DNA from 2 places in the Rothia sp. P6271 genome. Region 1 is predicted to be linked to the other one. Evidence: riboswitches for the same ligand, from Rfam matches in the RefSeq annotation. Region 1 holds a riboswitch; the other holds the start of a gene.
What was found. A riboswitch is a leader RNA that binds a small molecule or an ion and turns the genes downstream of it on or off. The one in region 1 is predicted to bind thiamine pyrophosphate.

Region 1 (15,504 bases):
GGACGAGACATACGGTGTATCTCATCTAAGAATAAAACTTCACCGGGAGTCAAAGAAGAAAGAATAGCAGCCAAATCTCCGGAATGTTGGATGGCTGGCCCTGAGGTAATACGCAAGGGCGCGTCCATTTCTGCGGCAATAATCATCGACAAGGTTGTCTTTCCTAAACCGGGAGGTCCAGATAACAGCACATGGTCTGCTGACTTACCGCGCAGTTTTGATGCTTTGAGAAGTAGTGAGAGCTGCTGTCGGACACGTTGCTGACCTACAAAATCATCTAATGATTGGGGACGCAAAGCGGCTTCAATCATTTTTTCTTCAGGTTCTTCTTCTAACCCGACGAGCCGTTGCTCTCGATATTCAGGTTCTGTTGCGCGATGGTTCACCAAAGTATCCGTTCTTCATTCTTGAGGCGATAATGTTCGTGAGTGCTAATGACGGGTGCTGTGTTGTTGCCCTAATGTTGCGAGGACTTCTTTGAGGGCTTGTGGCACAGATAGCTTCTCAGGATGTGCACTCTTTTTTAGATACGACTCCACCGAACGTTCTGCGTCTTTTTCGCTCCACCCTAATCCTATGAGCGCTTCGAGAACGGGAGATTTCCATGCTATGCCAGTGTTAAGCGGTAGCTGATCGGTGTCGGAGTTCGCGTTGAGAATCAGCTTTCCGGCAAGTTCTAAAACAATTCTTCGAGCAGTTTTAGGGCCGACACCAGGAACTTTAGTGAACGCTTTATCGTCTCCTGTGGCAATAGCTCGTTCAATATCTTGGGCCGTATGCACCGACAATGCTGCTAAGGCGATACGCGGACCGATACCAGAAACTGATAGTAAAAGGTCAAAGGCTTCACGCTCAGCCGGTTCTAAGAAGCCGTAAAGAGTCATGGAATCTTCACGAACGATAAAGCTTGTTAAAAGAGTAGTTGTCTCCCCTTGCGAAAGCTGAGAGAGTGTTCGAGCTGGGGTATGTACCATCAGCCCCCAACCATTGACGTCAAGGATGAGGCTATTGAGGGAAATCTGAGTCACGGTTCCCGTGAGGGTGCTAATCATAATCTCTATCTTATTCGAATATATGTACTATTTCCATTGTCCTCGCCCACGACGAGCACTTTGAGCTTCTGCCGCTTTCCACGCTCTTTGGGCTGGGGTTAGCGTACCCATCTGAGGGCGAGGCCGCGAACCTTGATGAGTTTGCACACCAGCGCTCATATCAATACCAGAGCCGACCGTTGCACCACGCCACCCATGACAAATAGCAATAGCTAAAGCATCTGCGGCATCAGCAGGTTGAGGTAGCCTCTCTAATTTAAGGATACGCGTGACCATTCTTCCTACAGAAGCTTTATCTGCTTTACCGGAACCAGTTACAGCAGCTTTAACTTCTGAAGGAGTATGAAAATATACGGGAATGGAACGTGCAGCAGCGGCAGCAATCACAGCACCAGAAGCATGAGCCGTGCCAATCACCGTATTGACTTGCTCTTGCGCGAATACTCGTTCAATGGCTAAAGCATCTGGCTGATACACCTCTAGCCATTCTTCTGCTGCCTGAAAAACAGTGAAAATACGTTGGTCAAGTTTCTGGGCGGGGGCGCTTCCTGCCACACCAACTTTCACATAGCGGGCTTGGCGGTTAGCGGTCATGTCGATAACACCAAAACCGCACCGTGTCAGCCCTGGGTCTACTCCAAGAATACGGGCAGCGCCCGGAACTCGCGGAATATTCGCAAGTTTCGGGCGCTGTGTTGTGGATAGGGGCATTGTGCCTACTATCTCCTTAGTCTGCGTTAAGTTCTTCCATAACAGCTTCGTTAATATCGGCGTTAGAATAAACGTTCTGAACGTCGTCAAGTTCTTCAATAGCATCTGCTAGTTTAAGGAATTTGCGAGCACCTTCAGCGTCAATTTCGACATTCATGGTAGGACGGAAAACAGGGTCGTCATTGTTATATTCAAGTTCTGCTTCAGTCAGTGCTTGGCGGATGGCTGGAAGATCAGTTGCTTCTGATACGACAGTAAAAATATCGCCTTCATCAATAACTTCTTCAGCTCCAGCATCAAGTACTGCCATGAGGACGTCGTCTTCGGTAAGACCTTCGGTTTTGGTCACTTCGGCAACGCCTTTGCGTTCAAAGAGGAACGCTACAGATCCCTGATCGGCCATAGTGCCACCGTTGCGAGTAACGGCAGTACGAACTTCTGCTGCTGCACGGTTACGGTTATCGGTCAAACATTCAATATAAAGAGCTGTTCCTTGAGGTCCGCGGGCTTCATACATGATTTCGGTGTAGTCGATGGTTTCACCGGTGAGACCAGCACCACGTTTGATAGCACGGTCAATGTTGTCGTTAGGGACAGAGTTTTTCTTAGCTTTAGAAACAGCGAGGTCTAGTGCAGGGTTACCGGATACGTCTGCTCCACCCATACGAGCTGCAACTTCAATAGCTTTGATAAATTTGGCAAATGCTTTTGCACGTTTAGCGTCGATAGCTGCTTTTTTGTGCTTGGTTGTTGCCCATTTGGAGTGACCTGACATACGTTGTCTCCTTTTGTTGCTGTGCGCTGATGTGGCTCATCAGCGCAGGTTCTCTTTAGATACTAGGTTCTATTGTAAACAGTTTCAATGACACCGCATTAACGGGGTCGATTCATGGCGCTTTCACGTGCACGGTCAATAGTCGTGTCATCTATTGTTTGAGGAATAAATTCCCCATATTTTTTCTTGGCAGCTTCTGCAATTAAGAAGTCAGAGACGGCAGGGTTCTTCGGCAAGAGTGAGCCGTGTAGATAGGTGCCGATGACATTGTATTTGCGAGCGCCTTCGGTGGTGTCGGTGGTGTTGTTTCCTTCGCCTTTGGTGACGGTGGCTAGGGGGCGGGTGCCGTCGGAGAGTGTGGTGATTCCGGAGTGGTTTTCGTATCCGATGAGTGTTCCGAATTCTTCGGATTCTTCGACGATATTTCCAATCAGTCGTTCTTCTCCGCCGATTGTGATGGCGTCAAAGATGCCGATGCCTTGGAGTGTTTCTCCTTGGTTGGTGCGGAATTCTTGTCCGAAGAGTTGGTAGAGTCCGCAGATGACGAGCATGGGTTTGCCGTTTTCTGCGAGTTCTTTGAGTTTGGGGGCGATGGCGTGAAGGTCCTCTTGGATGATGCTTTGTCCGGAGTCTTGTCCGCCTCCGCCGAGGATGATGTCGGGGTTTTCGGGGAAGGTGTCGGAGGGGTTGTAGTCGATGATTTCGGGGGTGTATCCGTGGGCTTTTGCTCTACGTGCTAGGGCGAGGGTGTTGCCCCAGTCTCCATAGATGTTCATATCTTGTGGGTAGAGTTGGACGATGGTGAGTGTTTTGTTGCTCATTAGGAGATGTCCTCTACGTTGGTGATTTTGGAGAGTTCTTTGCGGATGGCAAGCATTGCGGTGTAGGTGCAGAAGATGCGCATGGGTTTGCCGTGGGAGTTTTTGATGAAGTGTTCTAGTGCTTCGGTGAGGTTTTCTTCGACGTGTTCGGTGGTGATTTCGTCGTGTTCTAGGCGTAGTGCCATATCCCATGCGCGGGTTCCGGAGACGGTATTGACTCCAGTTTTTTGTAAAGTATGGAAGTCTACGTCCCAGAGCCATGAGACGTCTCTGCCGTCTGCGTATTGGTCGTTGATGGTAATCATGGTTGCGTAGTCTTGTGCGTCTGCGCTGGCGAGGGAGAGTCTAAATCCTGAGGGGTTTTTGACGAGTAGTAGTTGTAGTGTTTGGCCGTTGATGGTGAGGGTTTCGCCTCGTCCAAAAGCGGGTGTGATGTGTTGGAGTTCTTCGATGAGTTTTTCTTCGTTGAGGTTTTCTCCCATGACCGCTTGGGTGAGTGCCATTGCTGCGGCGGCGTTGTAGATGTTGTAGACGCCGTAGAGGTTGATTTTTCCTTGTGCGGTGTGTCCGTTGAGGGTGAATGTTGCGTTGGTTCCGTTGAAGTCGTTGAGGGTGACGGTGGCTTCTGGGAGGTTTTCTTTAGTGCTGGTGCGTTGTTGCGAGCGCATTTCGTCGTCGGAGGGGAACATGGTTCGGAGTTTTTGGCTGAGTCCGAAATAGTTGGTGTGTGTTCCTGTTTTAATGTGTTCTGCGATGCTGAGGATGCGTGGGTCTTCTCGGTTGAGTACGACGGTGTTGGTGGTTGCTTCTGCTACGGTGGTGAGCATTTTTCGGGTGGTGTCGATTTCACCGAAGCGGTCGAGTTGGTCGCGTAGGACGTTGAGTAGTAGTGCGTAGTGTGGTTTGACTTTTTTGACGAAGTGTACGGCGTGGGCTTCGTCGAGTTCGAGGACGGCGATGTCTGCGTCGAGTTTTCCGGTGAGGCTCATTTCTGCGAGGAGTGAGGCGGCAACTCCTCGAACGAAGTTTGATCCTGTTTTGTTGGTGAAGACTTTGAGCCCTTGGGCTTGGAGTAGTTGGACCACCATTTTTGTGGTGGTGGTTTTTCCGTTGGTTCCAGAGACGACGACTACGCCGTGAGGTAGTTTTGCGAGTTCTTCGGGGACGAAGTTGGGGTGTAGTTTTTCCATGACGAGTCCGGGGAATGCGGATCCGCCTCCGCGGAGTTTGGTGGCGTAGCGTACGCCTTGGCCGATGAGTCGTGTTATGGGTCTAGACATGTTTTTTATTTTATAGGTGTTTGGTTGAATCCTCCGGTAAGGGATAGGGCTGTTATGTGTGGTTGTTGTTTTTTGAGGGTGTGGACGATGAGTGCTGAGCGTTTTCCGCTGGCGCAGTAGAACACTGGTGTGGTGTTGTTTTTGAGGTGTTTGGTGAGGGTGTTGTTGATGTTTTCTAGGGGGTTTGGAGTGTTGTTGATGAGGGTGAGGAGTTCTTGGTGTGGGATGTGTGCGTGGTCTTGGTAGTGTCCGTTGTTACGTTCGTGGTGTTCGCGTACGTCGATGAGTGTGTAGTGTTCGGGGTGTTGGTTGATTTCGTGGAGTGTGATTTCGGGGACGTTGAGGGGTTGTGGTGTTGATTGTTGTATTTGTTGGAGTGTTTCGGTCAGTGGTGTGGGTGTGCGGTGTGGGTCGGGTGTGATGTTGAGGGTTTTGGTGGTGTGTGTTCGGCTGTTGTACATCCAGAGTTTTCCTAGGAGTGGTTCGGGTACTCCGGTAATGAGTTTGATGGCTTCGGTGGCCATGATGGAGCCGATGGTTCCGCAGAGGGATCCGAGTACTCCTGATTGTGCGCAGGTAGGGATGGAGTCTGCTGCTGGTATTTGTGGGTAGAGGTCTCGGAGGGTGGTTCCTTGGGTGTGTTGGGTGGTGTTGAGGTGTTTGGGGTGTGCCCAGAAGAGTGAGATTTGTGCGGTGTATTGGGAGATACTCCCCCAAATGAGTGGTTTGTTGAGGTGTTCGCAGATGTCGTTGGTGAGGTATTTGGTGGCAAAGTTGTCGGATCCGTCGATGATGAGGTCGTAGTTTTTGATGATGTATTCGGCGTTGTCTGCGTTGAGTTTTTCGTGGTAGGTGTGGACGTTGGTGTGTGGGTTGAGTTCGTGGATGCGTTGTTGTGCGGAGTGTGTTTTGGGCGTGTTGATGGTGTTGTTGTTGTGGATGATTTGGCGTTGGAGGTTGCTGTATTCGACGGTGTCGTGGTCGATGATGCCGAGGGTTCCGACTCCTGCTGCGCTGAGGTAGAGCAGTAGGGGTGAGCCGAGTCCTCCGGCTCCGATGCTGAGGACTTTTGCGTTGGCGAGTCGTCGTTGTCCTTCTTCTCCGATACCGGGCAGGGTGAAGTGTCGCCCGTAGCGGAGTTGTTCTTGTGTGCTGAGTTGTTTTTTTGGTGTGGTCAGTGGTGCCAGTGGCATGGTTGGGGTGCTTTCTTCGTTGAGGTTAGGTGGTGAGGTCTTCTTGGGTGGGTGCTCCGGTGAGGATTCGTCCTTCGGTTGGTGATGAGGCCTGCGCGTGGGTTCGGGTGGGGATGCGTCCAGCATGGTAGGCGTGGTATCCGGCGTGTACTGCGTATTTCATGGCTTCTGCCATTGCTACGGGGTTTTGGGCTCGGGTGACGGCTGAGGCGAGGAGGACAGCATCGCAGCCTAGTTCCATTGCTTGTGTTGCTTGGCTGGCTGTTCCGATGCCGGCGTCGATGATGACGGGAACGTCTAGTTCGCTGGTGATGAGTTGGATGTTGTGTGGGTTGAGTATTCCTAGTCCTGTGCCGATGGGTGCGCCGAGGGGCATGACGGCGCTGGCGCCTGCATTTTGTAGGTGTCGTGCGGTGATGGGGTCGTCGTTGGTGTAGGCGAATACGGTAAAGCCTCGTTCGGCGAGTGTTTCGGTGGCTTCGATGAGTTCGTAGGTGTCGGGTAGGAGTGTTGTTTCGTCTGCGATGACTTCTAACTTAATCCAGTGTGTTTGGAGTGCTTCTCGGGCAAGTTCTGCGGTTAGTAGTGCGTCTTTTGCGGTGTAGCAGCCTGCGGTGTTCGGCAGAATTTTGATGTTGTTGCGTTTCAGAATGGAGTAGAGAGATTCTTTTCCGCTGGGGTTGTATCGTCGCATGGCGACGGTGGTCAGTTCTGTTCCTGAGCTGAGGAGTGCTTCTTCGAGGTGTTGTAGTGAGGTGATTCCTCCGGTGCCCATGATGAGTCGTGAGTTGAGGTCTACTCCGTCGATGTTCAGTGGTGGAATGTTTGTTGGTGTCATGTTCTTTTTATCTCGAGTTTGTTGTTTGTGCTGGTGGTGTTATCCGCCTTGTACGGCGGTGATGATTTCTAGCCTGTCATGGTGGTTTGCGGTGGTGTGTGCCCATTGGTTGCGTGGTAGTACGGTGTCGTTGAGTGCTACGGCGATGCCAAGGGGTGTTCCGTCTTGGGCGTTTCCTTGGTCGTTGAGGGCGGTGTTGATGGTGTCTTCGACGAGTTTTTTGATGGTTTGTGGTGTCGTATAGGTGTGTTCTGCACCGTTAATTGTGAGGGTGATGTTCATTGGGGTTTTCCTCTGTTGGTTTAGGGTTTTGTTAGGTTGGCGTGAAGCGTTGTGGACGGCAAGCGTAGAGGTCTTTTCTGTCGTCTTCGGTGAGGGTTTCGGTGATGAGGTGTTCTACGAGTTCTGCTGCTCGTGTTGAAAGCAGTATTCCGTGACGGAAGTAGCCGTTTGAGAGGATGAGGTTTTTGAGTGCTTTACCGTGGTGTTCGATTGTGCCGATGAGGGGCAGGTCGTCGGGTGTTCCGGGGCGTGCTCGTGAGATTATTTCGTAGAGTTCGAGTTCTGTGATGGCGGGGATAAGTTCTCTTGCATCACGTAGTAGTTGGTATATTCCGCCAGCGTTGATACCGGGCATATGGTCTTCACGTGATGTTGCACCGATAACGACGGTGTTGTCTTCACGGGGAACGATGTAAACAGGTTGGGAACGGACGATACCGCGAATTGTTGAGGTGATGAAGGGGCGCTGGTTTTCAGGTACGCGGAGACGAAGCACATCACCGTAGACGGGCCGTAAAGGGAGTTCTTTGAGCGCCGGTATGCCTTGAAGTTCTAAGGTTCCGAGGCCGTTAGCGACGATGATATATGTTGCGTGGAGTTCTCCGGTGTGCTGTTGCCCTGTCGTGGGGTTTTGGTATTCCCAGTAGATGCTGCGGGCGTGTGTTTGGTCTGCGTCGAGAAGAATTTTTTGGGCTCTCACAGGGTAGAGCTGTTCGTGTAAGAGGTGTATGAGCCCTTGGCAGTACCAGCGCGGGTTAATCTGGTGGTCGCCGGCTATTTCCACGACTCCTGCAAGACGCGATGAGAGGCTTGGTTCTTGAGAACGAGCTTTTCGGATGGATATTTTTTGGGTTTCTAAACCTAGCTCTTGTTGATATTGTTGGAGGTCTTCTAGAGCATTTTTATCAGCATGATCGTAGGCGCATACGAGGGTTTTTGTTTCTTGTCTACCGACATGAATACCGGATTCTTCTTGAATATGTTGTGCAAATGATGGGTATAGTTGCGCTGCCCGTTTCATCAGTTGAACTAATGGTTCTTGGCGAAATTGTGTTTCAGATGCTGGGGCAAGCATTCCGGCGGCTGCTCGTGTTGCTTCTGAAGCGGGTTGTGGGTCTAAGATAGCAACGCTATACCCTATTTTTTGGAGACGGTACGCGGTCGATAATCCGATAATTCCTGCACCGATGACTGCAATATCTACTGTTGAGGGTGGTTCTTTGGATAGTTCGGGTATATATTGATGAATAGTTGAATCTTCATCGTGCGGGTTAAACAACGTCGCACCCATGACGAACACTTCCTTCCGGCGGCATAACCCGCATCAAGTAAGACGGTCGGCTCTCTTAGCCCTCTCAGCGTCGTGAAGATATATCTACTGTGATATGGTGCGATATATCTGACGCTCCCGTAGGTCACTCTAAGTATAAGCCTCAATCTTTTTGATACAAGGAGACCTCAAAACTATGTCCGTTTATGAACAACAGCCTTTCGCCACTTCTTTCGTGGATTCTTCTTCAACGCTTCGTCGCGAGCGCCTTGAAAAGCTTCAAAAAGCACGCTTGTACTTGTGTACGGATGCGCGTTTATCTCGTGGAGATTTAGAGTCTTTTCTGGATGAAGCCTATAGTGGCGGTGTCGATATTATTCAGCTGCGTGATAAGAAGATTTCTGTGCAACAGGAGCTAGCAGCTTTAGAGGTTCTCAAAAAGGTGGCACGTCGTCACGATAAGCTTTTTGCGGTCAATGACCGTGCTGATGTTGCTGCTCTTATGGGTGCTGATATTTTTCATCGAGGTCAAGACGATCTTTCTGCGGTGCAGGCGCGCAGGTTGTTAGGTGCCGATGTTCTTGTAGGTGCTTCAACACATGGGGTGTCTCAGGGGCAGGAGGCTGCTGTCGATAAAAATATTGATTATTTTGCGTGTGGGCCGGTGTGGCCGACGCCGACGAAGCCGGGGCGTGCAGCAACAGGCGTGGAGTATCTTGAGCAGGTTGCTCAGTTTGCCGGTCAGAAACCGTGGTTTGCTATTGGTGGCGTTAACGTGGATACGGTGTCAGAGGTTTGTCAGGCAGGTGCCTCACGTATTGTTGTGGTGCGTGCTTTAACCGAAGCTGCTGATGTTCGTAGCGCAGCAAAACAGCTGAAGGGTGCGTTAGAAGTTGTTTAGCCTTCTCTAAAGAGTTTTGGCTGTCGTTGAAAGGTATTCTTCCCACCCTTGTTTTACGAGAGTGTGTATCTGTCCTAGTGTCTGTGACATGGTTTTTGTGTGGGCGATAATCGGTAAGAAATTGGTGTCGCCGGACCATCGTGGGAGGATATGCTGGTGTAGGTGATCGGCTATTCCGGCTCCCCCAATTTTGCCTTGGTTCATCCCAATGTTGAATCCGTCTGTTTTGCTGACTTGACGTAGCACACGCATCGCTTGTTGGGTGAGAATCCCTATTTCGGTTAGTTCTTCGACGGTTGCGTCATCGTAATATGGGATATGCCGGTAGGGCAGAATCAGCAGGTGCCCTGGGTTATATGGGTAGAGGTTTAAGATGGCGTATGCGTATTTACCTCGATGAACAATCAGAGATTCTTCGTCGGAGCGTTCGGGAGCACTACAAAAGGGGCACGTCTGTTCTTGGTAGTCTTTTTGCCCTCCGCTGACGTATGCCTTACGGTGAGGTGTCCAAAGCCGTTGGAAAGCATCTGGGACTTGTGGCAGTTCAAAGCTATCGGTGGTGTACTCCATGGTCTTTAGTGTACCTGTAGGCTCATACGCTCTATGTGAATGTTGCTAAAAGATTCTTGTGGATGCTACCGGATAAGTCTTTTCCGGTAGCATCCACACAGATTATACGAGTGTGATACTCCTAGCAGAATAGGTTCTAACTATTCTTCAAGTAGTCCACGTCGACGTAATAATGGTTCAATTCGTGGGTCTCGTCCTCGTAACTGTCGGAAGGACTCTGCCGGGTCTTGGCTATTTCCTGTTGCGAGAATAGCGTTTTTGAAGGTTTCACCGTTGTGGCGGGTTGCTCCCCCGGATTCTTCAAACCAATCAACAGTTTCTGCGTCCATCATCTCGGAGTAGATGTAAGCATAGTATCCGGCGGCGTATCCTCCACCAAAGATGTGTTTGAACATTCCGGTAAGGTAGCGCGGAGATACTGGGTATTGGTCGAAGCCATAACGTTTGAGCACTTCATCTTCAAAGGCTTTAGCATCTTCACAACTGTCGATGAGCCCGTCTTCAATGCTGCGGGTGTGCCATGCCATATCGAGGAGGGCGGCTCCTAGATATTCGCTGGTGGCAAATCCTTCTCCCCACTGTTCGCTAGCGCGTAGCGCATCAATATGTTCTTGTGGGAGTGTTTCTCCTGTATCAATATGGCGTGCGTAGTTCCCTACTACTGCTGGGTGGAACATCCACATCTCATTAACTTGTGAGGGATATTCAACAAAGTCACGGGGAACGTTCGTACCAGCAACAGAAGGATACTTAGCGGTACTTAACAAGGAATGTAGTGCGTGGCCAAATTCGTGGAAAAGTGTCCGTACATTATCAAGGGTTAATAATGCCGGCGTACCTTCAGCAGGTTCTGCAATGTTGAGGGTGTTGAGCACTACTGGCACTTGTTGGATGCGTTCATCACGTGGTACGAGGTCGTTCATCCATGCTCCACCTTGTTTGGTGGCGCGAGCATACGGGTCAAGAGCAAAAATACCGATAAGAGTGCCGTTCTCGTCTTTGACGTCCCACACCCGCATATCAGGGTAATAACTCGATAGTTCGGGGTGTTCGGTGAAGCTGATTCCGTAAAGAGTTTCGGCGGCGTAGAAGACGCCTCGTTCTACTACAGAGTTAAGCTCAAAGTAGGGTCGTAGAGCTTGTATATCGACACGATATTTTTCTTCTGCCACACGTTTGAGGTAGTAAGGTACGTCAGCAGCATGGATGTCTTCAACAGGCACTCCCGCAACTTCTGCCATGGTTTCTAGTTCTTTACGGAAGTTTGCTAATGCTTGTGGCAACATTTTTTCAAGCATCGCTAATGCTTCATCAGATTTTTGTGCCACAGCTCGGCGAATGGTCAGTTCTGCGTGGTTCTTTGCTCCGAAGAGTGCTGCTCGTTGCGCTCGCAGGTATGACATTTTTGCGCCAGTTTGGATGGTTTGTGGTGTATCTGCGCTACCGGCATCGCGAGTGTGTGCTCGTCCACGGTTGATGGAGTTTGCATAATATTTTTCGCGGGTCGCGGGGTTCTCTAGTGATTCAAGAAGTGCCGGTGCTGCAAAGAGATCTTGAGGTAGAAGGAACGCTCCTTCGTGTCCGTTCTTTGCGGCGTTGAGGGCAAGACGTTCTCGGGTGCTTTCGTCGAGTCCTGCAAGTTCTTCTTCGTCGTGAATGAGAAGTGCTGCTTGTTGCGCTCCGGTCAGCAGTGCTTTAGAGAATTCTGCACTCAGTTTTGCTAGTTCGGCGTCGAGTGCTGCGAGCTGTTGTTGTGCATCTTTGCTGAGGTATGCTCCTGCGTCGGTGAATGTTTCTTTCCAGAGCTTGAGCACTCGTTGTTGTGCCGAGGTGAGGTTTTGCTCTTCGACGTTGGCGATGCGAGTAGCAAGAGGCTCGTTATTCGCCATGGCGGTTGTGTGTTCGGCGAGTTTGGGTTCCCAGTATTCGCTGAGTTCTAGTATTTCTGGTGTTCCCATAGAGGACAGGTACGTGTAGTAGATGCCTGTTGCTCGTGAGAATTCTCGGTAGCTGTCTTCTAACGGTTCAATAGTATTTGCAAAGGTTGGGGTTTCGCTATTTGCACAGATGTTGTTCCACGCAAGTTTTTGAGCCTGTACGGCTTCTTCTAACGCTTGGTGTATGTCATAGCTGGTGGTGGAGGCTAGTTGTGGGTATCCCCCGATATCTGATGATGCTTGCAATAGTTTATGTGTCATAGTTCTCTATTTTAGCGGTGGTTTTTTCCTCCTGTCTGCTGTGTTAAAGCAAACTGTCGCTATTGTAAAGTTTTTCCTTGTCGGAAGGATTCTTTACAAGAGCGACAGTTTCAACACATGAGATGTCTTGGCTGTATAGGTTTTTCTTCTATTCTGCCGGTGTTTCAGTTGTTGCGCGAGGGTCTTCGTTCACACGGTTCTTGATGTGTTCAACAATGCGTTGGATAGCTTCTGCTACGGGCACACCATTTTCTTGGGAGCCATCACGGTAGCGGAACGACACTGCCCCATTTTCTGCGTCTTCTCCACCAGCAATGAGAATAAAGGGTACTTTCTCTTTGGAGGCGGTACGGATCTTCTTGGGGAATCGATCTGTTCCGTAGTCGACTTCTACGCGAACCCCTTCAGCTCGAAGCTTGGTAGCAATATCTGCCATGTAATCGTTAAAGGCTTCTGCCACTGGCACAGCAATAACTTGTACGGGCGATAGCCATGCGGGGAATGCACCTGCATAGTGTTCGGTGAGTACGCCAAGGAAACGTTCAAAAGATCCAAACTTTGCAGAGTGAATCATGACAGGTTCTTGACGTGTTCCGTCTGAGGCTTGGTATTCTAACCCGAATCGTTGTGGCTGGTTGAAGTCATATTGAACAGTAGACATCTGCCAGGTACGGCCGATGGCGTCTTTCGCTTGTACGGAGATTTTAGGTCCGTAGAATGCTGCTCCACCTGGATCTGGTACAAGTTCTAGACCGGTTTCGGAGGCGACTTGTTCAAGGACTGCTGTTGCTTGTTCCCATTGTTCGTCGGTGCCGATAAATTTGTCTTTTTTATCGCCTTCTGTGTCTCGGGTAGACAATTCGAGGTAGAAGTCTGTCATACCGAAATCTTCTAGCAGGCTGAGCATAAATTTGAGCAGATGACGAATCTCATCGGGTGCTTGTTCTTTAGTGACGTAGCTGTGTGAGTCGTCTTGGGTAATCATACGAACTCGGGTGAGTCCTTGTAGTACACCTGATTTTTCGTCACGGTAGACGGTTCCAAATTCGAATAGTCGTAATGGTAGCTCTCGGTAGGAGCGTCCTCGTGATCGGAAAATCTCATTGTGCATGGGGCAGTTCATGGCCTTGAGACGGTAGTTTCCGTTATCGAGTTCCATGGAGGGGAACATACCGTCTGAGTAGTATGGCAGGTGCCCAGAGGTGTAGAACAGGTCTTCTTTGGAGATATGAGGGGTGCTGACGTATTGGAAGCCTTCTTGGATGTGGCGTGTGCGTACGTAGTCTTCCATCTCACGTTTGATAATGCCACCTTTGGGGTGGATGACGGGTAGACCGGGGCCGATGTTTTTAGGGAAGGAGAAGAGGTCTAGTTCTTCTCCTAGTCGTCGGTGGTCGCGTCGTTCAGCTTCTGCGATACGTTCTTTGTAGGCTACAAGCTCTTCTTTGCTAGGCCATGCAGTTCCGTAAATGCGTTGGAGCATGGGGTTTTTTTCAGAACCGCGCCAGTAGGCTCCACCTGCACGCATGAGGGCGTACCCGTTTCCGATAAGTTTTGTGTTGGGTAGGTGCGGGCCACGGCAGAGGTCACGCCATACGGTTTCCCCAGTTTTGGGGTGAACGTTGTCGTAGATGGTGATATCGCCGGCGCCGACTTCTACGGAGGCGCCTTCTGCTGCGTCAGCCCCAGAACCGGGACCTTGGCTGAGGCTCAGCAATTCGAGCTTGTAGGGTTCTTGCGCCATTTCTTGCGTTGCTTGTTCTTGGGTCACAACGCGGCGTACAAATTTTTGTCCTGATTTGATGATTTTGATCATCAATTTCTCAATTTTTTTGAGGTCTTCAGGGGTGAAGGGGTCTTCAACGTCAAAGTCGAAGTAAAAGCCGTCGGTAATATATGGTCCGATGCCGAGTTTTGCGTCTTTTCGGTACTCTTGGACTGCTTGAGCCATGACGTGCGCGGCGGAGTGACGGAGGACTTCTAGACCTTCTTGTTCGTGGATGCTGACGGGGACGATAGAGTCGCCCTCGTGTAGGGGTGTTGAGAGGTCTACGAGTTTGTCGTTAATACGGGCAACGACAATATCACGGTCTTCGGTGAAGAGTTCGGCGGCTGTAGTGCCGTCTTCAATGGTGCGTTTTTCTCCGGCAACGTCTACAGAAATATGTGCGACAGACATCTGTCTCCTTGTTTGTGTGTTGTGCACGCCCGTACTAGGGGCATGCTCGGTATCTACTGTGCGCGGTACAAGAGCGCACATTGTCTTTAGTGTACATGCGTTTTTTAGTGTTGTTATAGCTCTTAGTTCATGTGATAAGGCTAGTGTCTTGTGGAGTGTCTAACATTTATAAAAATTTTTTTATACATTATCGAACAACCCCTTGACCCACAAAGAAATCTTTATATAAAATTTCTTTTATGGATAGCGAGAAGACGTGGGAAACAGAGTACAGTGGCTCCGTTGCACTCTTTGCAGCGTTAGCACACCCTTTGCGTTTAGCTTTGACACATCATCTATCCAAAGGGTCACACACCGTCAGCGAACTCTTCACCTGTATGGGAGTCTCGCAACCTCTCGTCTCCCACCACCTCAAAATCCTCAAAGAAGCTGGAGTTATTACCAGCACACAGACAGGACGTAGCATCATGTACGAAGTAGCGGACCATCACGTCACGCACATCATTAACGATGTCTACGAACACACCAAGGAGAATAACTCATGAGCACCGCAACTTTACACCGCGAATCAGAAGCACATGCACACACCCACGGACCAAACTGTGGCCACCTCGCAGTCATCCACCACGACCACGTAGACTACATCCACGGCGACCATGTACACCGTGAACACGATGGACACTACGACGAATGCGTTACCTGCGAATGTGGCGACTGCAACGACAGCTGTGCAACCTGCGAATGCGACAACTGCAACTGCCCCACATGCAACCACGCAGCATGTGAATGTGGCGACTGCTCAGATGCTTGCGTCAACTGCGTCTGCGAAAACTGCCAGTGCGCAACATGCAACCACGCAGCATAAACATATAGCTAACACACATGCTAAAACGTGGTGGGTGATAAGGACTTAGTCCTTATCACCCACCACGTTTTAGAATCACGAAGACACCACCGATGGGCTATTCCGCTTAAGAGAAATATCCGTTAGATTGTTTACATACATGACGTTGCCCACAACATTTAGGACTTGCCATGGAAAAGTACATCACCCTCATCACCAACACCATCACTCCACTGTGCAAATCACCTCAGCGTCTCAACCTACGCCCTACCAGCCAAGAAGATTATGAAGCCATTGCGCGTCTCCTCTTTAGCGCATACGATGAATCAACTTTCCCCACCCAAGAAAACGCCCAACACTACGTAGAAACGATACTCAACGGAACACACGGAGAGTTCTACCCCGAAGCCTCCCCCATCCTCATCGACGATAACGGTCGAGCAGTTGCTGTTCTCCTCAGCCTCAAAAACCGTCTAGACCACAACGGTCCAGAAAACACCCCTACGCTACTAGAACTTATTACTGCACCTTCACGACGCCGTGAAGGAATTGCCGAAGAACTCATTACCTATGCACTTGATGTGATGCAC
Region 2 (15,504 bases), on a different contig from region 1:
GTTTGGATCGTTTTTTCCGTCTTTTTGATAATCATAAGTATCCGCATATTGATCCGTCGTCGGATCAGTCTGAGTTGACTCGTTTGGTTGAGGTCGCTCCGGGTGAGCCGTTTATTTTGCATCCGGGGGAGTTTGTTCTTGGTTCCACGTATGAGTCTGTCACCTTGCCTGCTGATGTAGCTGCCCGTTTGGAGGGTAAGTCGTCGTTGGGGCGTTTGGGTCTTTTGACGCATTCTACAGCTGGTTTTATTGATCCTGGTTTTTCGGGGCATGTGACGTTAGAGCTGTCAAATATGGCGACGTTGCCTATTATGTTGTGGCCTGGTTCTAAGGTTGGTCAGTTGTGCTTTTTCCGGTTGTCTTCAGAGGCTGAGCACCCTTATGGTGATGGCGCATACGGCAACCGTTATCAGGGTCAGCGTGGTCCGACGGCTTCGCGTAGCTATCTGAATTTTCATCGTACTAATATCGTTTCGGACGGTTAGGGTTTTTGATGCGCGCTATACGTTTATGCCCCGCGGGTACGAGCGTCGAATTATTTTTTGACGATTCTCTTGAAGAGTCATTGGTTGCGGACGTTCTGAGTTCGTGGGCGGCGATGGACCCGGTTCGTTGTGTGGGCGATTTAGAGCAGAGCACCGCGGATGGGAAAGTTTTTGTTTCTGCGGAGTTGAGTTGCCCTGAAAAATATCGGGGTGTTGAAGGCTTGCAGTTTTTGAGCGTTCAGCATGTTGATGCCGCTCAAGAGCGTTTGACGGTTGAGGTGACGTTGGCGATGCTTCGTACTTTAGCTGGTTCGGTGAGTCTTTTTCATGCGGCTGCCTTGGGTGATGAATCTTCTGGTCGTGCCATGATTTTGATTGGCCCGTCAGGGCGTGGTAAAACGACGGCGTCTCGTTTTTTGGGTCAGCATTTTGCGTATTTGTCGGATGAGACGGCTGTTGTGCAGGATGATTTATGTGTACGTCCGTATCCTAAGCCGTTGTCGGTGATTGTGGAGAAGGGTTCTCCTAAACATCAGATAGATCCGGGGTCTTTGGGTATTTCGGTAGTTGCGCCAGATAATTTTTCGTATCAGCTGTCTCGTATTGTGCTTTTGGGGCGTGTTGAGGAGCCAACTGTTCCGTATGTGGAGGATGTGAGTTGGGCTGAGGCGTTAGTGGAGATTGCTGGTCAGACTTCTGGTTTGTTGCTCACCGATGATGGTTTACCTCGTTTGCTGAATGCGATGAAGCGTTGTGGCGGTGTGCGCCGTGTGGTGTATTCTGAGATTTCTCAGACGTTGCCGGTGTTTAGGGAGTTATTGTCTTCACCGGCGGAGGAGTCTTCTGCGTCGTGGCAGATTGTTCATTCTGTTGAGCAGGAAGTACCGGCGGGCCTTGTGTCTCGTATGTCGGGTACGTCTGCTGTGTTTTTGGATGATGCTTCGTTAATTTATGGTGGTGGGCGGATGTCTGAGGTGTCGGAGTTCGCTGCTGATAGTTGGCTGTTGTTGGATGAGCCGTTGCCTGTGGATGTTTTTCGTCAGAGGATTGAACAGCAGTATGGGCCTATTCCTGATGATCAGTTCCCTGCTGTATTGCAGAATCTTGTGGATTCTCAGATGATTTATTATCAGAAACCATGATGTTTTAGTAGCTGTTGTATCGTATGGTGCAACACAAAAGCTAGGGTGGGTGCTTACACAACGATGTAAGCACCCACCCTATTCTTTGATAAGCGGTAAGTGGCGTATTATAGTTGCCCTTTTTCGAGGGTTTCTTGGTGTTCTTTGCGGTGTACTCGTGGTAGTGGCAGGGTCAGGAGCAGGCCTACTGCGAGAACCACCATGATGCCAAGAATACCCCAGATTTGTGCACCGAATGCCCAGACGAATAGTCCGAATAGTAGCGGTGCTAGGGGTGCTGCTGCGCGTCCTGTGGTGGAGTATAGTCCGAAGATTTCTCCTTCATGCCCGGGTGGGGTGATACGGGAGAGGTAGGTTCGTGACGCGGATTGTGCTGGCCCGACGAAAGCGCAGAGCCCTAATCCACAAATCCAGAAGACAATAGGGCTTTGGACAAATAGGAGCGGGGTTGCAGAGATGAGCAAGAAGACAAGGCTAGAGACGATAACTCGTTTGGGTCCGATGAGGTCATCAAATTTACCGCCGAGAAGTGCACCGATACCGGCAACAACGTTACCTGCAATAGCGAAAATGATGATTTCTGTGGTGCTAAACCCAAAAGTACCTGCGGCGACGATACCGCCGAAGGTGAAAATGCCGGTAAAGCCATCACGGAAGATTGCGGAGGCAAAGAGGAATGCGAGGGTTTTAGGTGAGTTTTTGTAGAGGGCTTTTAGTGTTGCCCAGAGCTTTTTGTAGGAGTCTATGAGCCCAACTTTGGGTGCTACTGGTTTTTTGGGGTGACGACGGTCGTGACGGTAGAGCGCAATAACAAGCGGCGTGCTAAGCACGATGGACCATACTGCTGAGAAGATGGCGACTGCACGAATATTCAAAGAGTTATCGGGTGAGATACCTAAGAAACCTGTGTCTGAGCTGAGCCCCACGAATGCGAAGAGGACGATTCCTAGGGCGATAATGCCGCCGAAGTAGCCTGCAGACCATCCGATACCACTAATTTTTCCAACCGTTGAGGGCGTTGATAGTTCTGGCAGTAGCGCGTTGTAGTTGACGATGGCGAACTCGTTCATGACGTTTGCTGCGCAGATGAGCGTTACACCGTAGAGAAGCCATTGTGGTTCGGGGAATGTGAAGAAGCAAAGTGCCATGAGCACGGCTGTGAGGAATGTGTTGACTGCTAACCATAGGGTGCGTTGACCTGATGCGTCTGCACGTTGTCCTGTGACGGGGGCAAGTAATGCGATGAGCAGTCCTGCAATGGCGAGGCCTGTGGAGAGCATTTCGGAGGCGTCTTTGGGATCGCCGAATGCTTTGCTGGTGAGATAGACGGTGAAGACGAATGTTGTCATGACCGCGTTGAAGGAGGCGCCACCGGCGTCCCATAATGCCCAGGCTGTGATGGTGCCTCGGGTCCCTAATGGCACAGATTCGTTCTGCTCTTTGGCGTGTTTGCTCATAAGGATAAGAGTATCTATTGAGCGTGGGTAATGGTGTGAAATACCCGCAGAAACAAAGATAAAGTGAAGAAATTTGTGTACTTTTTACCAGAACTATGCGCACCGTCTAAGGTTCACTTCTAGTGGGCTTATCTTCAAAGGATTTGTTAATGCTGATGAGCGGTAAGTTCATGGGGTTTAAAGAAGTGTAGACGGCAACAAAATGACTGTTGCCGTCTACACGAGGATGAGGTTTTCTAAGAGATGTTGTTCTTAGACTTCGTTTTGTCCGATGGGGTCATTTTTGCGTTTTGCTTTGACCTCGTTTGTTTTGCGAGTAATGCTGACTTTGATGACGGTACCAACAAGACCTGTTAACAGTGACCATAGAATGATGTCTCGCCAACGCTCATCATCGTCGGGGTTGCTTGCGGGTGGTTCATTTCCGGTTACTTTTTTCCATGTTGCAGAGAGCGCTTTGTTTGCCACGGTGATGCCAGCAAGAGAAGCTGCGGTTCCTACAAGATTAATGGGGTTCATGTTTTTCTCCATCGTTGATGAGTATCCTTAGCAATCCTATAACAGGAGAAGCCCAACAGCGTATTACTACTCACGAATAATTCTCTAAGAAAGCGTGGAAACTGCAGATATTGTCATAACTTCTCTGGAGGGTGGAATTGAACGTGGTGAACAAACTATACTGAACAAGGCTTTGACAATAAAGCCGTATAAACATATACGTATAGAAGCGACAGGGGAGCACCGTAGGGTGCTGAGAGTGCGAAAGCAGACCCTCGAACCTGATCCGGTTAGTACCGGCGTTTAGGAAGTCGAGTTCTCTCAAACGTTCACGTAGTGTAACGTTCCCCTTCCTGTATTCGGGAAGGAAAATTTACGATGGCTAAGAAATCTTCTTTAGCGTGGCGAGTTAACGATATCGTTATCGCCTCTGTCCTGTCCGTAGCATGCGGACTCATTTTCTGGTTCTGGTCTGTTGCGATTTACCCGCTGGCAAAAACGATTTTTGCAACGGTACCAGAATATATGCCTCTTATTGGCGGTGGCTGGCTGATTGCTGGTGTGCTGGGCGGAATTGTTATCCGTAAACCTGGTGCAGCACTATATTGTGAACTTCTTGGCGCCATTATTGAGGGTATCCTTGGCACACATTTTGGTATGTCCGTTATTATCTCAGGCTTAATCCAAGGTCTTGGTGCAGAACTAATTTTTGCGGTATTCCTTTACCGCCAGTGGAATATTATGGTCGCAGCTCTTGCCGGCGCAGTATCTGGTTTCGGTATGGGCGTCTCAGAAATTATCATCTACTACGCAAATGAGCTTTCTTTTGCAAAGATGCTGGTTTACACGGCATGCGGAACGATTTCTGGGGCATTGCTTGCTGGGGTTCTTTCGTGGTTCTTAATGAAAGCACTAGCACAAACGGGTGTCTTGTCGTCCTTGGCTTCTGGACGGTCGAAACGAGCACGCGCCTAACCGTGGATACAACATCTTCCATAACGCCACCGCCTGCTGACTCTCAGCCGGTGCGTGGCGTTCGTATTAGTGTACGTGAGTTTGGTTGGCATTACGCAGGACGAGAAAAACCTACTCTAGAATCTGTACATCTGACCATTGAACCTGGACAAAAAGTGCTTCTTTTGGGTTCTTCTGGCGCAGGCAAATCAACCCTTCTACACGCCATGGGCGGGCTATTACACGACGATGATGGTCAATCTCAACAGGGCACTATCACCATTGATGATATACCTGCTGAAGATGCTCACGGTGCAGTAGGACTCATGCAACAGGACCCAGAGTCATCTATTGTGCTATCTCGTATAGGAGATGATGTTGCTTTCGGTCCCGAAAATTTAGGTGTGCCGCATGAACAAATATGGGAACGTGTTAAACGTGCTTTAGCAGATGTTGGCTTAGAGAAGTTTGACTTATCACATCCGACGAGTGCCCTATCTGGCGGACAAAAACAACGACTAGGGTTGGCTGGCATCCTTGCGATGCATCCTGGTGGTATTTTCTTAGATGAACCAACAGCAAATCTTGATCCTGCTGGTGTTGAAGATGTTCGTGATGCCGTAATACGCGCACAAAAACATACGGGAGCAACCCTTGTCGTTATTGAACACCGTGTTGGTGTGTGGGCTGAGCATATGGACAGAATTATTGTTCTTGGTGCAGGAGGACGTGTTACTCATGATGGTTCACCTACTGAGGTTCTTGCAGAAGCGAGGGAAGAGCTTATTTCTGCGGGGGTATGGGTTCCTGACTACACGCCAGAGGTTCTTCCTTCAACGCAACAGACTGGGGCAGAGCTAATTTGTGCTCGTAATGTGGCAGTAACTCGTCATTATCCTTCTGCACGAGAGCGACGTAAACGACGAAAGGCCCTTAAGAATTGTTCTGAACCGTATATTTTTGATGCGCCTATTGTTTCTTCAGGGATTAATGCTTCTATCCGAGCTGGTGAACATACAAGTGTCCTTGGCTGTAATGGTGCCGGAAAATCTACTTTTGCTCTGACCTTAGCTGGGTTACTCTACCCTGTTTCTGGGGAGATTGTAGCAACGTCAGCATTTTTAGAAGACGCTGCTCCTTCACCGTCACGGCAGTATAAGGAGCCTTCACCTGATATGACACAGTGGCGTTCTCGTGATATTGCTTCGCGTATTGGTCTAGTCTTTCAAGAACCTGAGCAACAGTTTTTAACTGCTACGGTACGTGAAGAACTTGAATTTGGGCCACGACAACTTGCGCGGCTTCGTCAAGAACCTGTCGACGAACAAGCTCTTAAACACCGTATTGACGCGTTATCTGAACGTTTACGTTTGCGTCATCTTGAAGGAGCAAACCCGTTCACCCTTTCTGGGGGTGAGAAACGCCGTCTTTCTGTAGCAACCGCATTGGCAACAGCACCTCAGGTCCTCATTCTTGACGAACCTACTTTTGGTCAAGACGCTCATACATGGAAGGAATTGGTGCTTTTGATTCAAGAACTCTTGGAACAGGGCACAGCAGTCGTTTCAGTAACTCACGATGATGATTTTGTGCGTGCTTTAGGAGGAATACAGCTAAGGCTTATCGCGGAATCAGACTATCACGGGGAAGAAGAACGTTGATGAGTTTTGATATTTTTGCGTCTACCGCAGAAAAAGAAGGGATTCTTGGAAGCGTTAATGCAGGGGTTAAAGTTGCGCTCACTTTGCTTCTGACAATTATCCTTATTCTGCTCAAAGATTGGGTGAGCATCACCATCATCTTTTGTATCGAGTTAGTGGGTTTATGGGCCCTGGGGTTGAACCCTGTGCGTCTTTTGGGTCAGCTTTGGCCTGTATTATTTGGTGTTCTACTATCGGGCTGGTCGACTGCTCTTTTGGTGGAGAAGACAGGGACGATGCTTTTTGACATGGGATTTTTGTCGATGAGCACTGGTTCTCTTGTGACAGGTATTGTTCTGACTATTCGTGGCTTGGCAATGGTTCTTCCTGGGATGATGCTCATGCTAACAACCGACCCAACGGACGTTGCTGATTCTTTGGCGCAGAGCGCAAAATTGCCGGTTCGTTTTGTGCTCGGAGCATTGGTTGCTTTACGTCTTGTCGGGTTGTTGTTGAGCGAATGGAATACACTAGGGCAGGCTCGACGCGCTCGCGGTCTTGGATCAGAAGATACGTTGTGGCAACGTGTTAAAACGTTTTGTGGTCAGAGCTTCGCCTTGTTAGTTCAGGCTATTCGTCGTGGTACACGCTTATCTATAACGATGGAGGCCCGCGGTTTTGGGTCTGCTTCAACTCGCACTTGGGCTCGTATACCGCAGTACGGTCTCGTAGACGTATGGTTTACGGTGGGTGTTGTACTGACGGTTTTGGCAGGTGTTTTAGGTGCTTTAGGATCCGGTACCTTAACTTTTATCTGGCAGTAGTTTTAAGGTTGCGTGTTTTACCCTTCTGCAAGGAATGCTAAGAATTCTTCAGTGGTCTGTTGGGACGTTGCTAATGCTGTTCCGTTGAGGTGTGTTACAGGAGCGATAAGCCGTACGGAAGAGGCTAACCAGACACCTTCAGATTCGAGCAAATCCTGAGGGTAAAGTTCTTGGTATTTGAGTTCCCAGCCGTGTTTGCGTGCTTGCTCAAAAATCATTCCTTGGGTAGTGCCGGGGAGGATTCCGTGGTTTGGTTCTGGGGTGAGGAGGGTTTTTTGCCCATTAATAGTTTGTGCCACAATGACAGAGCTGGTTGCGCCTTCTAGAATACGGCGGTCATCGGTGATGAAGATTGCTTCGTCTGCTCCTTGGGTTCGTACGTATCGTAGGACGGCCATGTTGATGGCGTACGAGAGAGTTTTTGCGCCGGCAAGTAGCCACGGGTATGCGGTGTCTTGAGCAGGATCATGTCCGCGAGGCAGAGTGATTGCTTTGACACCGTGGGTTCTTTGGTCGAGGGTATTCTGAGGCGTCGGCGCGACGGTAACCCAGCTGTGTGGGCCGTTTACTGTGGTACCACGAGAAATAATAATTTTGACGGTGTGTTCTTCACCTAGCGTCGTGGTGTGAGCCTGTTCGGCATTTTCTAGGGCGGTCTTAAGCGCTTGAGTAAGGTGCTCTTTTGCTGGTAGAGGGAGTTGCAATTTTCGGGCAGAATTTGTTAGCCGTTCAAAGTGCGCGTCAAATTTTCGGATGCTGCGATTGACAGCAATCATCGTTTCAAAGACGCCGTCTCCGCGGGTGAGTCCTTCATCTTCGATGCTGATAAGTGGGCGTGAGGGGTCTACGAGTTCACCCTCTGGGTGCTGAGGGGTGAGCATTACTACTGTTGTCATAATTTCATCCTATTCTTGAGATGTCGTTTTATACAGGTGGCGAGAAAATATAGTCAATATGTGATGCTGGGTGTGCAGGTAGTTGGAGGTTTTCTTGTTCTGCCCACGTATCCCAATAGGGGCGGTATGTTTCTCCGTCACGGTTGAGCGCTCGTTCTTTGCGGTGATGTGATGACATATCGAGCCAACATGTGATGACGTTAAATGGTGCTTGGTAGCTGTGAGGCGGTGTGGCGCCAACGCCCTCGACGATGAGCGTTTGGCGTGGGTCAATTGTCGTGAGGTGCGGTCCTGTGGGTTGTTGTGTTTCCCAATCCCAACCGAACCAGATGAGGGGTGATTGCGGGTTATCACTGAGGTTATTGAGGTTGCGGTGCCATTGCTTGATACCTGCTTGTAGCCCGTTCCATCCTTGATAGAGATTTTCGAGGGTGAAGATCTGGGATGGAATGTTGCGTTGGTTAAGGTAGGTGTAGAGGCTATGGGAGAACGTTGTTTTTCCGGCCCCGCTTCGTCCATCAATAGTGATAATTTTGGGCGCGCCTTGTTGGCAGATGTTGTGGTGGATTTTTTCGAGTAGCTGTTGTTCTTCAATGCACAGTACGCTCATGGGCGTTGAATTTTCCTCGTTTTTAGTGGGACTGGATGTAGTGGATAATTCCGGGTATGGCATCTTCAATCATGCGTTGGGTGCAGTAGAAGTCTTCTTGAGTTCCATACCAAGGGTCATAGATGCCGAGTTCTTTGAACGGTGTGTTACATAGTTGCGGGTCGTATTCACGCCAGAGGTGTATTTTTTCTTGGTCTTTGGGGTTTCGTGCGAGTTGCTGTAACCATTGGTAATGGTTGGTGTCCATGGCAAGAATAAGGTGGTATATGTCAAAGTCTTCTCGTGTGAAGGTTTTGGCACGGTGTTTGCTACTGTCGATTCCGCGTTCGTTGAGGACTTTTTGTGCTCTTGGGTCGATAGGGTTTCCGTATTCTTCAGAAGATATTCCGCATGAGGATACTTCAACATTGAGTTGTAGTGATGTGATTTTCTCTCTGAGGAGGTATTCCCCCATAGGGGACCGGCAAATATTTCCTGTACAGACAACCAAGATTTTATTCATGTTTCTATCTTTTCATGGTGGGGGAGATATTACCTATCTTTTCTTGTGAATAGATGGTGGGGTAGGAGAACTGATAGAAAAAGCGGTTTCTTTGCTCCTCCTAGTAGGAGAACCAAAGAAACCGCTTAAGAATTTTTATACGAGATGGAGTTTAGAATTTCCCGTCGTATGCTGAACGGTTGATGGGACCTGCATATCCGACGGTGTCAAGTACGTGCCAGTGTCCCATGTCGTTGTTGCGGATAACCCAGATAGCTTTGACCCAGCTCTTTCCGGAGGAGAACCAACGGTTATTGAGGTTGAGGTTGAGGCGTCCAATTCCGGTTTTGCCGGAGAAACGTAGTTTCTGTGCTTGAACCATGATGGAGCCTGAGGGTAGAACGATATCAGAGCCGTTGGGGTTACCGGTGGAACCGTTGAATGAGTGGGGGATGACTGCGCCAGAAACGTTAACTGGTGCAGACCAGTTACCGGCGTAGAATCCTGGTGCGCTTCCGGACCCGGTGGTGATGGATTGGAAGCGTGCGCTTGCGTTGCCGTAGGCGTTAGTGCGGTTGTAATCATTGTTAACGGGGACGATGTAGCACTGTACGTCGTAGCCGTTAGGTCCTGCGTCTTCTGCGGAGAGCGCTAGTGAGACTTCACGTCCCCAATGCCATGCTCGTCCTTCACCATTGGACTGGTCAATAAAGGACGCGCAAGGGATGTCTTTGCGCCATGCTCCGTCGGGGCATCCTGCAGGTAGCGTTGGGTATGAGGGGTTTGTTGCTCCACCGTGTCCCCCGTGGCCACCGTGTCCGCCGGTGCTTCCCCCGTTACCGTGACCTCCACCTTGGTGACCACCGTTTCCGTGCCCACCGTCGTGGTGTCCGCCACCGGTGCTTCCACCATTACCATGACCGCCGTGATGGTGGCCGTGTCCCTGATTATCATCGGTGCCGGTGCTATTGGAGAATGCCGCTGTGGTAGTGATAGCCAGTGCTGGGATTGCTAAGGCTGCGCCTTTGAGGACGATGCGGCGTGATTCTGAGTGAGTCATGCTGTCTTCCTAACATATGTTTTGTGATAGGTGGCGCGATAGTGCGCTCGGTCTTGCTCTAGCGTATGTCAGTTTTTTGTAGAGGAGACATGAAAGAACAGAATTGTAGGGACAAGTGTTTACACCTGTCCGCTAGGTAGATGTGTCATATTTCTGATGGTTACGTATCGGCTGGTTCTGAAGTCTTATATGGCTTTTCAACCGGTGGAGCAACACCCCTCAATAATTAATTGCTGAAAGCGAACAGTTCACAATATTTACTCAATAAATGCCGGTTCTTAGGCCGTTTTTTCGAGTGTTCTAAGGTAAACATACGCAAAAATACTGCTATCCATATAAATAAAGTTGAGTTAATTAGACTCAACTCTATTGACAAATAGATAAGAAGTGAGAAACTTAAGACAAGCGCTTATCGAAAAAGCTGTTCGATAAAGCTAAATATCTAAGAAAACAACATCTATCTCTAAGGAGTGCATATTATGTCACGTGCAGTAGGCATTGACCTCGGTACCACAAACTCAGTCGTTTCAGTTCTTGAAGGCGGCGAACCTACCGTTATTGCTAACGCAGAAGGTGCGCGCACCACCCCCTCTATCGTTGCATTCTCTAAAGATGGAGAAGTCCTTGTTGGTGACGTCGCAAAACGTCAGGCTGTTACCAACGTCGACCGCACCATTGCTTCGGTAAAACGCCACATGGGAACCAACTGGACCACCGATATTGACGATAAAAAATACACCGCTCAAGAAATTTCAGCACGTACTCTGATGAAGCTCAAAGGTGACGCAGAGGCATACCTCAACGACACCGTAACCGACGCCGTTATCACCGTTCCTGCATACTTTAACGACGCAGAACGTCAGGCAACTAAAGAAGCAGGCGAAATCGCAGGCTTAAACGTACTACGTATCGTCAACGAGCCTACTGCTGCAGCGTTGGCATACGGACTAGACAAGGGTAAAGAAGACGAGCTCATCCTCGTGTTTGACCTTGGCGGTGGTACCTTCGACGTTTCCTTGCTTGAAGTTGGCAAGGACGAAGACGGATTCTCTACCATTCAGGTTCGTGCAACCTCCGGCGACAACCGCCTCGGTGGCGACGACTGGGATCAGCGTATCGTCGACTGGCTGCTCGAACAGGTCAAGTCCAAGAGCGGCGCTGATCTTTCTAAAGACAAGATTGCTCTTCAGCGTCTTCGTGAAGCAGCTGAACAAGCTAAAAAAGAACTCTCTTCTGCAACCTCAACCAATATCTCTTTGCAGTACCTCTCTGTAACACCAGAAGGTCCTATCCACTTGGACGAGAAACTCTCTCGTGCAAAGTTCCAGGATATGACTGCTGATTTACTTGAACGCACTAAGAAGCCTTTCAATGATGTTATTAAAGAAGCTGGTGTTTCCGTTTCTGAGATTGCACACGTAATTCTTGTGGGCGGTTCAACCCGTATGCCAGCAGTAAGCGAAGTTGTCAAAGAATTGACCGGTGGTCGCGAACCTAACAAGGGTGTTAACCCTGATGAGGTTGTTGCTATGGGCGCTGCTATTCAGGCAGGCGTGCTCAAGGGTGACCGCAAAGACGTTCTTCTCATCGACGTTACTCCGCTATCTCTTGGTATCGAAACCAAGGGTGGTGTGATGACTAAACTCATCGAACGTAACACCGCAATTCCTACCAAGCGTAGCGAAACCTTCACCACTGCAGAAGACAACCAGCCTTCTGTTTCTATTCAGGTATTCCAAGGTGAACGCGAATTTACTCGCGACAACAAGAACCTCGGTACCTTTGAGCTAACTGGTATTGCTCCTGCACCTCGTGGCGTTCCTCAGATTGAAGTGACCTTCGATATCGACGCAAACGGTATCGTTCACGTATCCGCTAAGGACAAGGGCACCGGCAAGGAACAGTCCATGACCATTACCGGTGGATCTTCCCTCTCTAAGGAAGACATCGACCGCATGGTTAAGGATGCTGAAGCACACGCTGAACAGGATAAGGCTCGTCGTGAGGCTGCAGAAACCCGCAACCAAGCGGAAACTGCTGCATACTCCATCGAAAAACTTATCAAGGAGAACGGCGATAAGCTCCCTGAAGAGGTCAAGACTGAAGTTCAGGCAGATGTCGACGAACTCAAGAAGGCTCTCGAAGGTGAAGATGACGACGTTGTCAAGTCTGCATTTGAGAAATTGCAGGCTAGCCAGAGCAAACTTGGCGAAGCTATCTACGCCGCAGCTCAGGCAGAAGCAACTCAAGAAGGTGCTGCTGAAGCTGACGACGACGTAGTAGACGCCGAAGTCATCGATGACGACAACGAAAAGAAATAAGTGATGTCCGAGAATACTAACAACTCTCAGAACACTGATCCTTTGGAAGAAGCTTTCAACGCTCCTTCTGCACCAGAACACCCAGCGCCACAAGAAGACGCTGCAACAGAACCTCTACCTGAGGACGTTTCAGCAGAAGCTGAGGCCTCTGAAGAAGTAGCTGAAGATTTTGAGCAGGTGGCACTTGAACGCCTCGAGGATTTGCGCCGGTTACAGGCAGAGTTCACGAACTTCAAGAACCGCAGCGCAAAAGAGAAGGAACAGTTGCGTCAGTTTGTTATCTCTGATGTGGTATCTGCTTTGCTGCCAGTCATTGATGATATCGATGCAGCTCGTCAGCATGGTGACCTTGAAGAAGGCCCGTTTGCTGCCATCGCTAATAAGCTAGAGGAAACTCTTGGTAAGCAGGGTATGGAACGTTATGGTGCTGTCGGCGATAAGTTCGACCCGAAGGTTCACGAAGCTGTTCTGCAGCAGCCTTCTGAGGACATTCCAGAAGACCATGTAGCAATGGTGTTGCGACATGGGTATCGTGTGAATGATCGAATTGTGCGAACTGCACAGGTTGCTGTTGCGGCAGCAATGTAAATAGATAAAAGTGTAGGCGGGCTCGAATCAGCGGGTCCGCCTGCACTATACTTAGGGGATTTACTCCTCTGTACCGTACCTGATATGGCAGGAACGTGCCTCTGACAGAGAGGGATTAACTGCCTCTTGTTATATAGATTTTAAGAGAACTTAAGGAACGCTTTTGAAAGGAGGCGTCAAAACATGGCTAGCGAAAATTGGCTTCATCAAGACTTCTACAAGGTGCTGGGCGTCTCTGAGAAAGCGAGCGATGCTGACATTAAAAAGGCATATCGAAAATTAGCACGTAAATATCATCCAGATCAGAACCCTGGAGATACTGTAGCTGAGAAAAAATTTAAAGAAGTATCTGAAGCGTATGATGTTCTTTCTGATAAGAAACAGCGTGAAGAATATGACCAGATTCGCACATACGGTGCCGCTGGTTTTGGTGGGGGAGGATTCCCCGGAGGTTCTGGATTCCCCGGAGGTTTCAGTAGCACTTCGACCTCCAGTAACGTTAATCTCGAAGATCTATTGGGTGGTCTTTTCGGAGGTGGAGGTTTTGGGGGTGCTTCTGCCGGCGGTTTCGGTGGTTTTTCTCAGCCTGCGCCTAAAGGTCAAGACGCTCAAACAAGTGTCACCATTTCTTTTGCTGATGCTTATCGAGGAACGACTGCTTCTGTTATTCGTCCAGATGGCTCTGAAGCTAAAGCTCGTATTCCTGCTGGCATTAAAGATGGACAAAAAATTAAGTTGCGCGGTAAGGGGCACACCGGTCCTGGTGGAGCTGGCGATTTGACGGTTGTCGTTAAGGTTCGTAAACATCCCGTCTTTACGCGTGAAGGCAATGATGTGATTGTCCATATTCCTATCAGCATTAAAGAAGCTGTTCAAGGAACTATTCTTAGCGTCCCCACCCCTTCTGGTAAGACTGTTAAACTCCGTTTGGCTGCTGGTTCTTCTTCCGGTGTAAAACTTCGTGCTAAAGGCTATGGATTCCCCTCTAAAACCGGGGCAGGTCATCTGATGGTTATTCCAGAAATTCATCTTCCTCAGAATCTTTCTGAACAGGCGCAAGAAGCTTTTGATACGTTCCTTGCTGCTGCAGATGACGATACTGTACGAGACGAATTTCTACGGAAAGCAGCTGAGTAAGTATGGGTTTATCAGCAGATCAACCGGTTTTTGTTATTTCAGTGGCAGCTGAGCTTGCAGGGATGCACCCTCAAACCTTGCGTCAATATGACCGTCTGGGTTTAGTTCAGCCTCAGCGTGCGCCGGGACGTGCTCGTCGATACTCAGCACGAGATGTGGCGAAGCTGCAAGAGATTCAGCAGCTATCTCAAGACGGTGTTTCTCTTGAAGGCATTCGCCGTATTATGGGGCTTGAATCTGAAGTAGAGACCTTGCGTTACGAGATAGAGTCTCTACGTCAAGAGCTTGCAACAGCGAAGACTCGATTAGGGGAGTCCTCTCGCGTCTTTGCTGCTGGCGTTTCTGGCGACATCGTGAGGGTTCCTCGTGGTAAACGCCCGTCTGCCCACGCTCGTTCTCGAGCTATGGTGCTCTATCAGCCTCGATAACTACATATTTTATGGATAAAGGTTCTGCCGTATCTATTCTTAACAGGTTTGTTCTGTTGAATGGGTACGGCAGATTTTTCTATGCTCTGCTTGTCGTCTTACTTGGTGGACATAGTTGCATATAGTGTCGCCCGTCACGTAAGCTGTGCTTTCAAGCAGTAGCTGTGGTTTCTCTCAACAAGGAACAACACTATCTGCAACACCACACATCTGCTAGGAAACCGCTCGCAACGGGCGAAAACAACAAGGAACGCATATGAACATCGACGACGTCCTCGGGGCGATTTCCTCTTTTATTTGGGGGCCCTTCGTCCTCATCCCTTTACTTCTAGGTACAGGTATTTATCTGAGTATTCGCCTCGGATTCATCCAACTGACCAAACTCATTGTGGCGAACCGTCTAGCGTTTGTTGACCGTAAAGATGCTGACGCACAAGGTGGAGACATCTCTCAATTTCAGGCACTAACTACTGCTCTTGCTGCAACAGTTGGTACCGGTAACATCGTAGGCGTAGCAACAGCTATTTCTATTGGCGGTCCAGGTGCTCTCTTCTGGATGTGGGTCACCGCTATTTTCGGTATGGCCTCTAAATACTCTGAGGCGTTTCTTGGTGTACGTTTCCGCACCCACGACTCAAAAGGTGAAGTCAACGGTGGACCACAATACTACCTTGAACGTGGTATTGGTGGAGCGCTCGGCAAATCTCTTGCAATATTCTTTGCAATCGCTGCGGTAATTGCCTCTTTCGGCATCGGTAACATGACCCAAGGTAATTCAATCGCCGGTAACCTATACACCACTTTTAACGTTCCTGTTGGCTTTACCGGCACAATCTTGGCGCTCTTGACGCTCTTCGTACTCCTCGGAGGCATCAAATCCATTGGTAAAGTTACCTCCGCTTTCGTTCCCGTCATGATTATCTTCTACGTCGGTGGCGCTCTATACATTTTAGGAACACACCTAGGGCAGATTCCTGAAGCAT

Region 2: another riboswitch for thiamine pyrophosphate. It lies ahead of ACN08X_RS05085 (ECF transporter S component); the one in region 1 lies ahead of thiO (glycine oxidase ThiO).

Annotation. Positions count from the first base shown of each region.
Region 1 covers NZ_JBLXXV010000002.1:125,274-140,777, reverse strand. The annotation lists gene ruvB (Holliday junction branch migration DNA helicase RuvB) at 1-311, opposite strand, end outside; gene ruvA (Holliday junction branch migration protein RuvA) at 432-1,052, opposite strand; gene ruvC (crossover junction endodeoxyribonuclease RuvC) at 1,080-1,763, opposite strand; gene ACN08X_RS02995 (YebC/PmpR family DNA-binding transcriptional regulator) at 1,780-2,538, opposite strand; gene ACN08X_RS02990 (type 1 glutamine amidotransferase) at 2,637-3,359, opposite strand; gene ACN08X_RS02985 (MurT ligase domain-containing protein) at 3,359-4,648, opposite strand; gene ACN08X_RS02980 (ThiF family adenylyltransferase) at 4,645-5,958, opposite strand; gene ACN08X_RS02975 (thiazole synthase) at 5,858-6,670, opposite strand; gene thiS (sulfur carrier protein ThiS) at 6,710-6,952, opposite strand; gene thiO (glycine oxidase ThiO) at 6,984-8,243, opposite strand; TPP riboswitch at 8,237-8,374, opposite strand; gene thiE (thiamine phosphate synthase) at 8,419-9,123, shown strand; gene ACN08X_RS02955 (HIT family protein) at 9,130-9,693, opposite strand; gene ACN08X_RS02950 (M3 family metallopeptidase) at 9,834-11,891, opposite strand; gene thrS (threonine--tRNA ligase) at 12,040-14,070, opposite strand; gene ACN08X_RS02940 (ArsR/SmtB family transcription factor) at 14,310-14,615, shown strand; gene ACN08X_RS02935 (hypothetical protein) at 14,612-14,935, shown strand; gene ACN08X_RS02930 (GNAT family N-acetyltransferase) at 15,106-15,504, shown strand, end outside.
Region 2 covers NZ_JBLXXV010000005.1:4,705-20,208, forward strand. The annotation lists gene dcd (dCTP deaminase) at 1-485, shown strand, start outside; gene ACN08X_RS05070 (hypothetical protein) at 494-1,627, shown strand; gene ACN08X_RS05075 (MFS transporter) at 1,735-3,084, opposite strand; gene ACN08X_RS05080 (DUF4235 domain-containing protein) at 3,337-3,615, opposite strand; TPP riboswitch at 3,807-3,909, shown strand; gene ACN08X_RS05085 (ECF transporter S component) at 3,961-4,557, shown strand; gene ACN08X_RS05090 (ABC transporter ATP-binding protein) at 4,560-6,197, shown strand; gene ACN08X_RS05095 (energy-coupling factor transporter transmembrane component T family protein) at 6,197-7,000, shown strand; gene ACN08X_RS05100 (aminodeoxychorismate lyase) at 7,018-7,896, opposite strand; gene ACN08X_RS05105 (tRNA (adenosine(37)-N6)-threonylcarbamoyltransferase complex ATPase subunit type 1 TsaE) at 7,925-8,506, opposite strand; gene ACN08X_RS05110 (low molecular weight protein-tyrosine-phosphatase) at 8,529-9,008, opposite strand; gene ACN08X_RS05115 (hypothetical protein) at 9,160-10,047, opposite strand; gene dnaK (molecular chaperone DnaK) at 10,527-12,368, shown strand; gene ACN08X_RS05125 (nucleotide exchange factor GrpE) at 12,372-12,956, shown strand; gene ACN08X_RS05130 (DnaJ C-terminal domain-containing protein) at 13,140-14,093, shown strand; gene ACN08X_RS05135 (heat shock protein transcriptional repressor HspR) at 14,096-14,521, shown strand; gene ACN08X_RS05140 (alanine/glycine:cation symporter family protein) at 14,778-15,504, shown strand, end outside.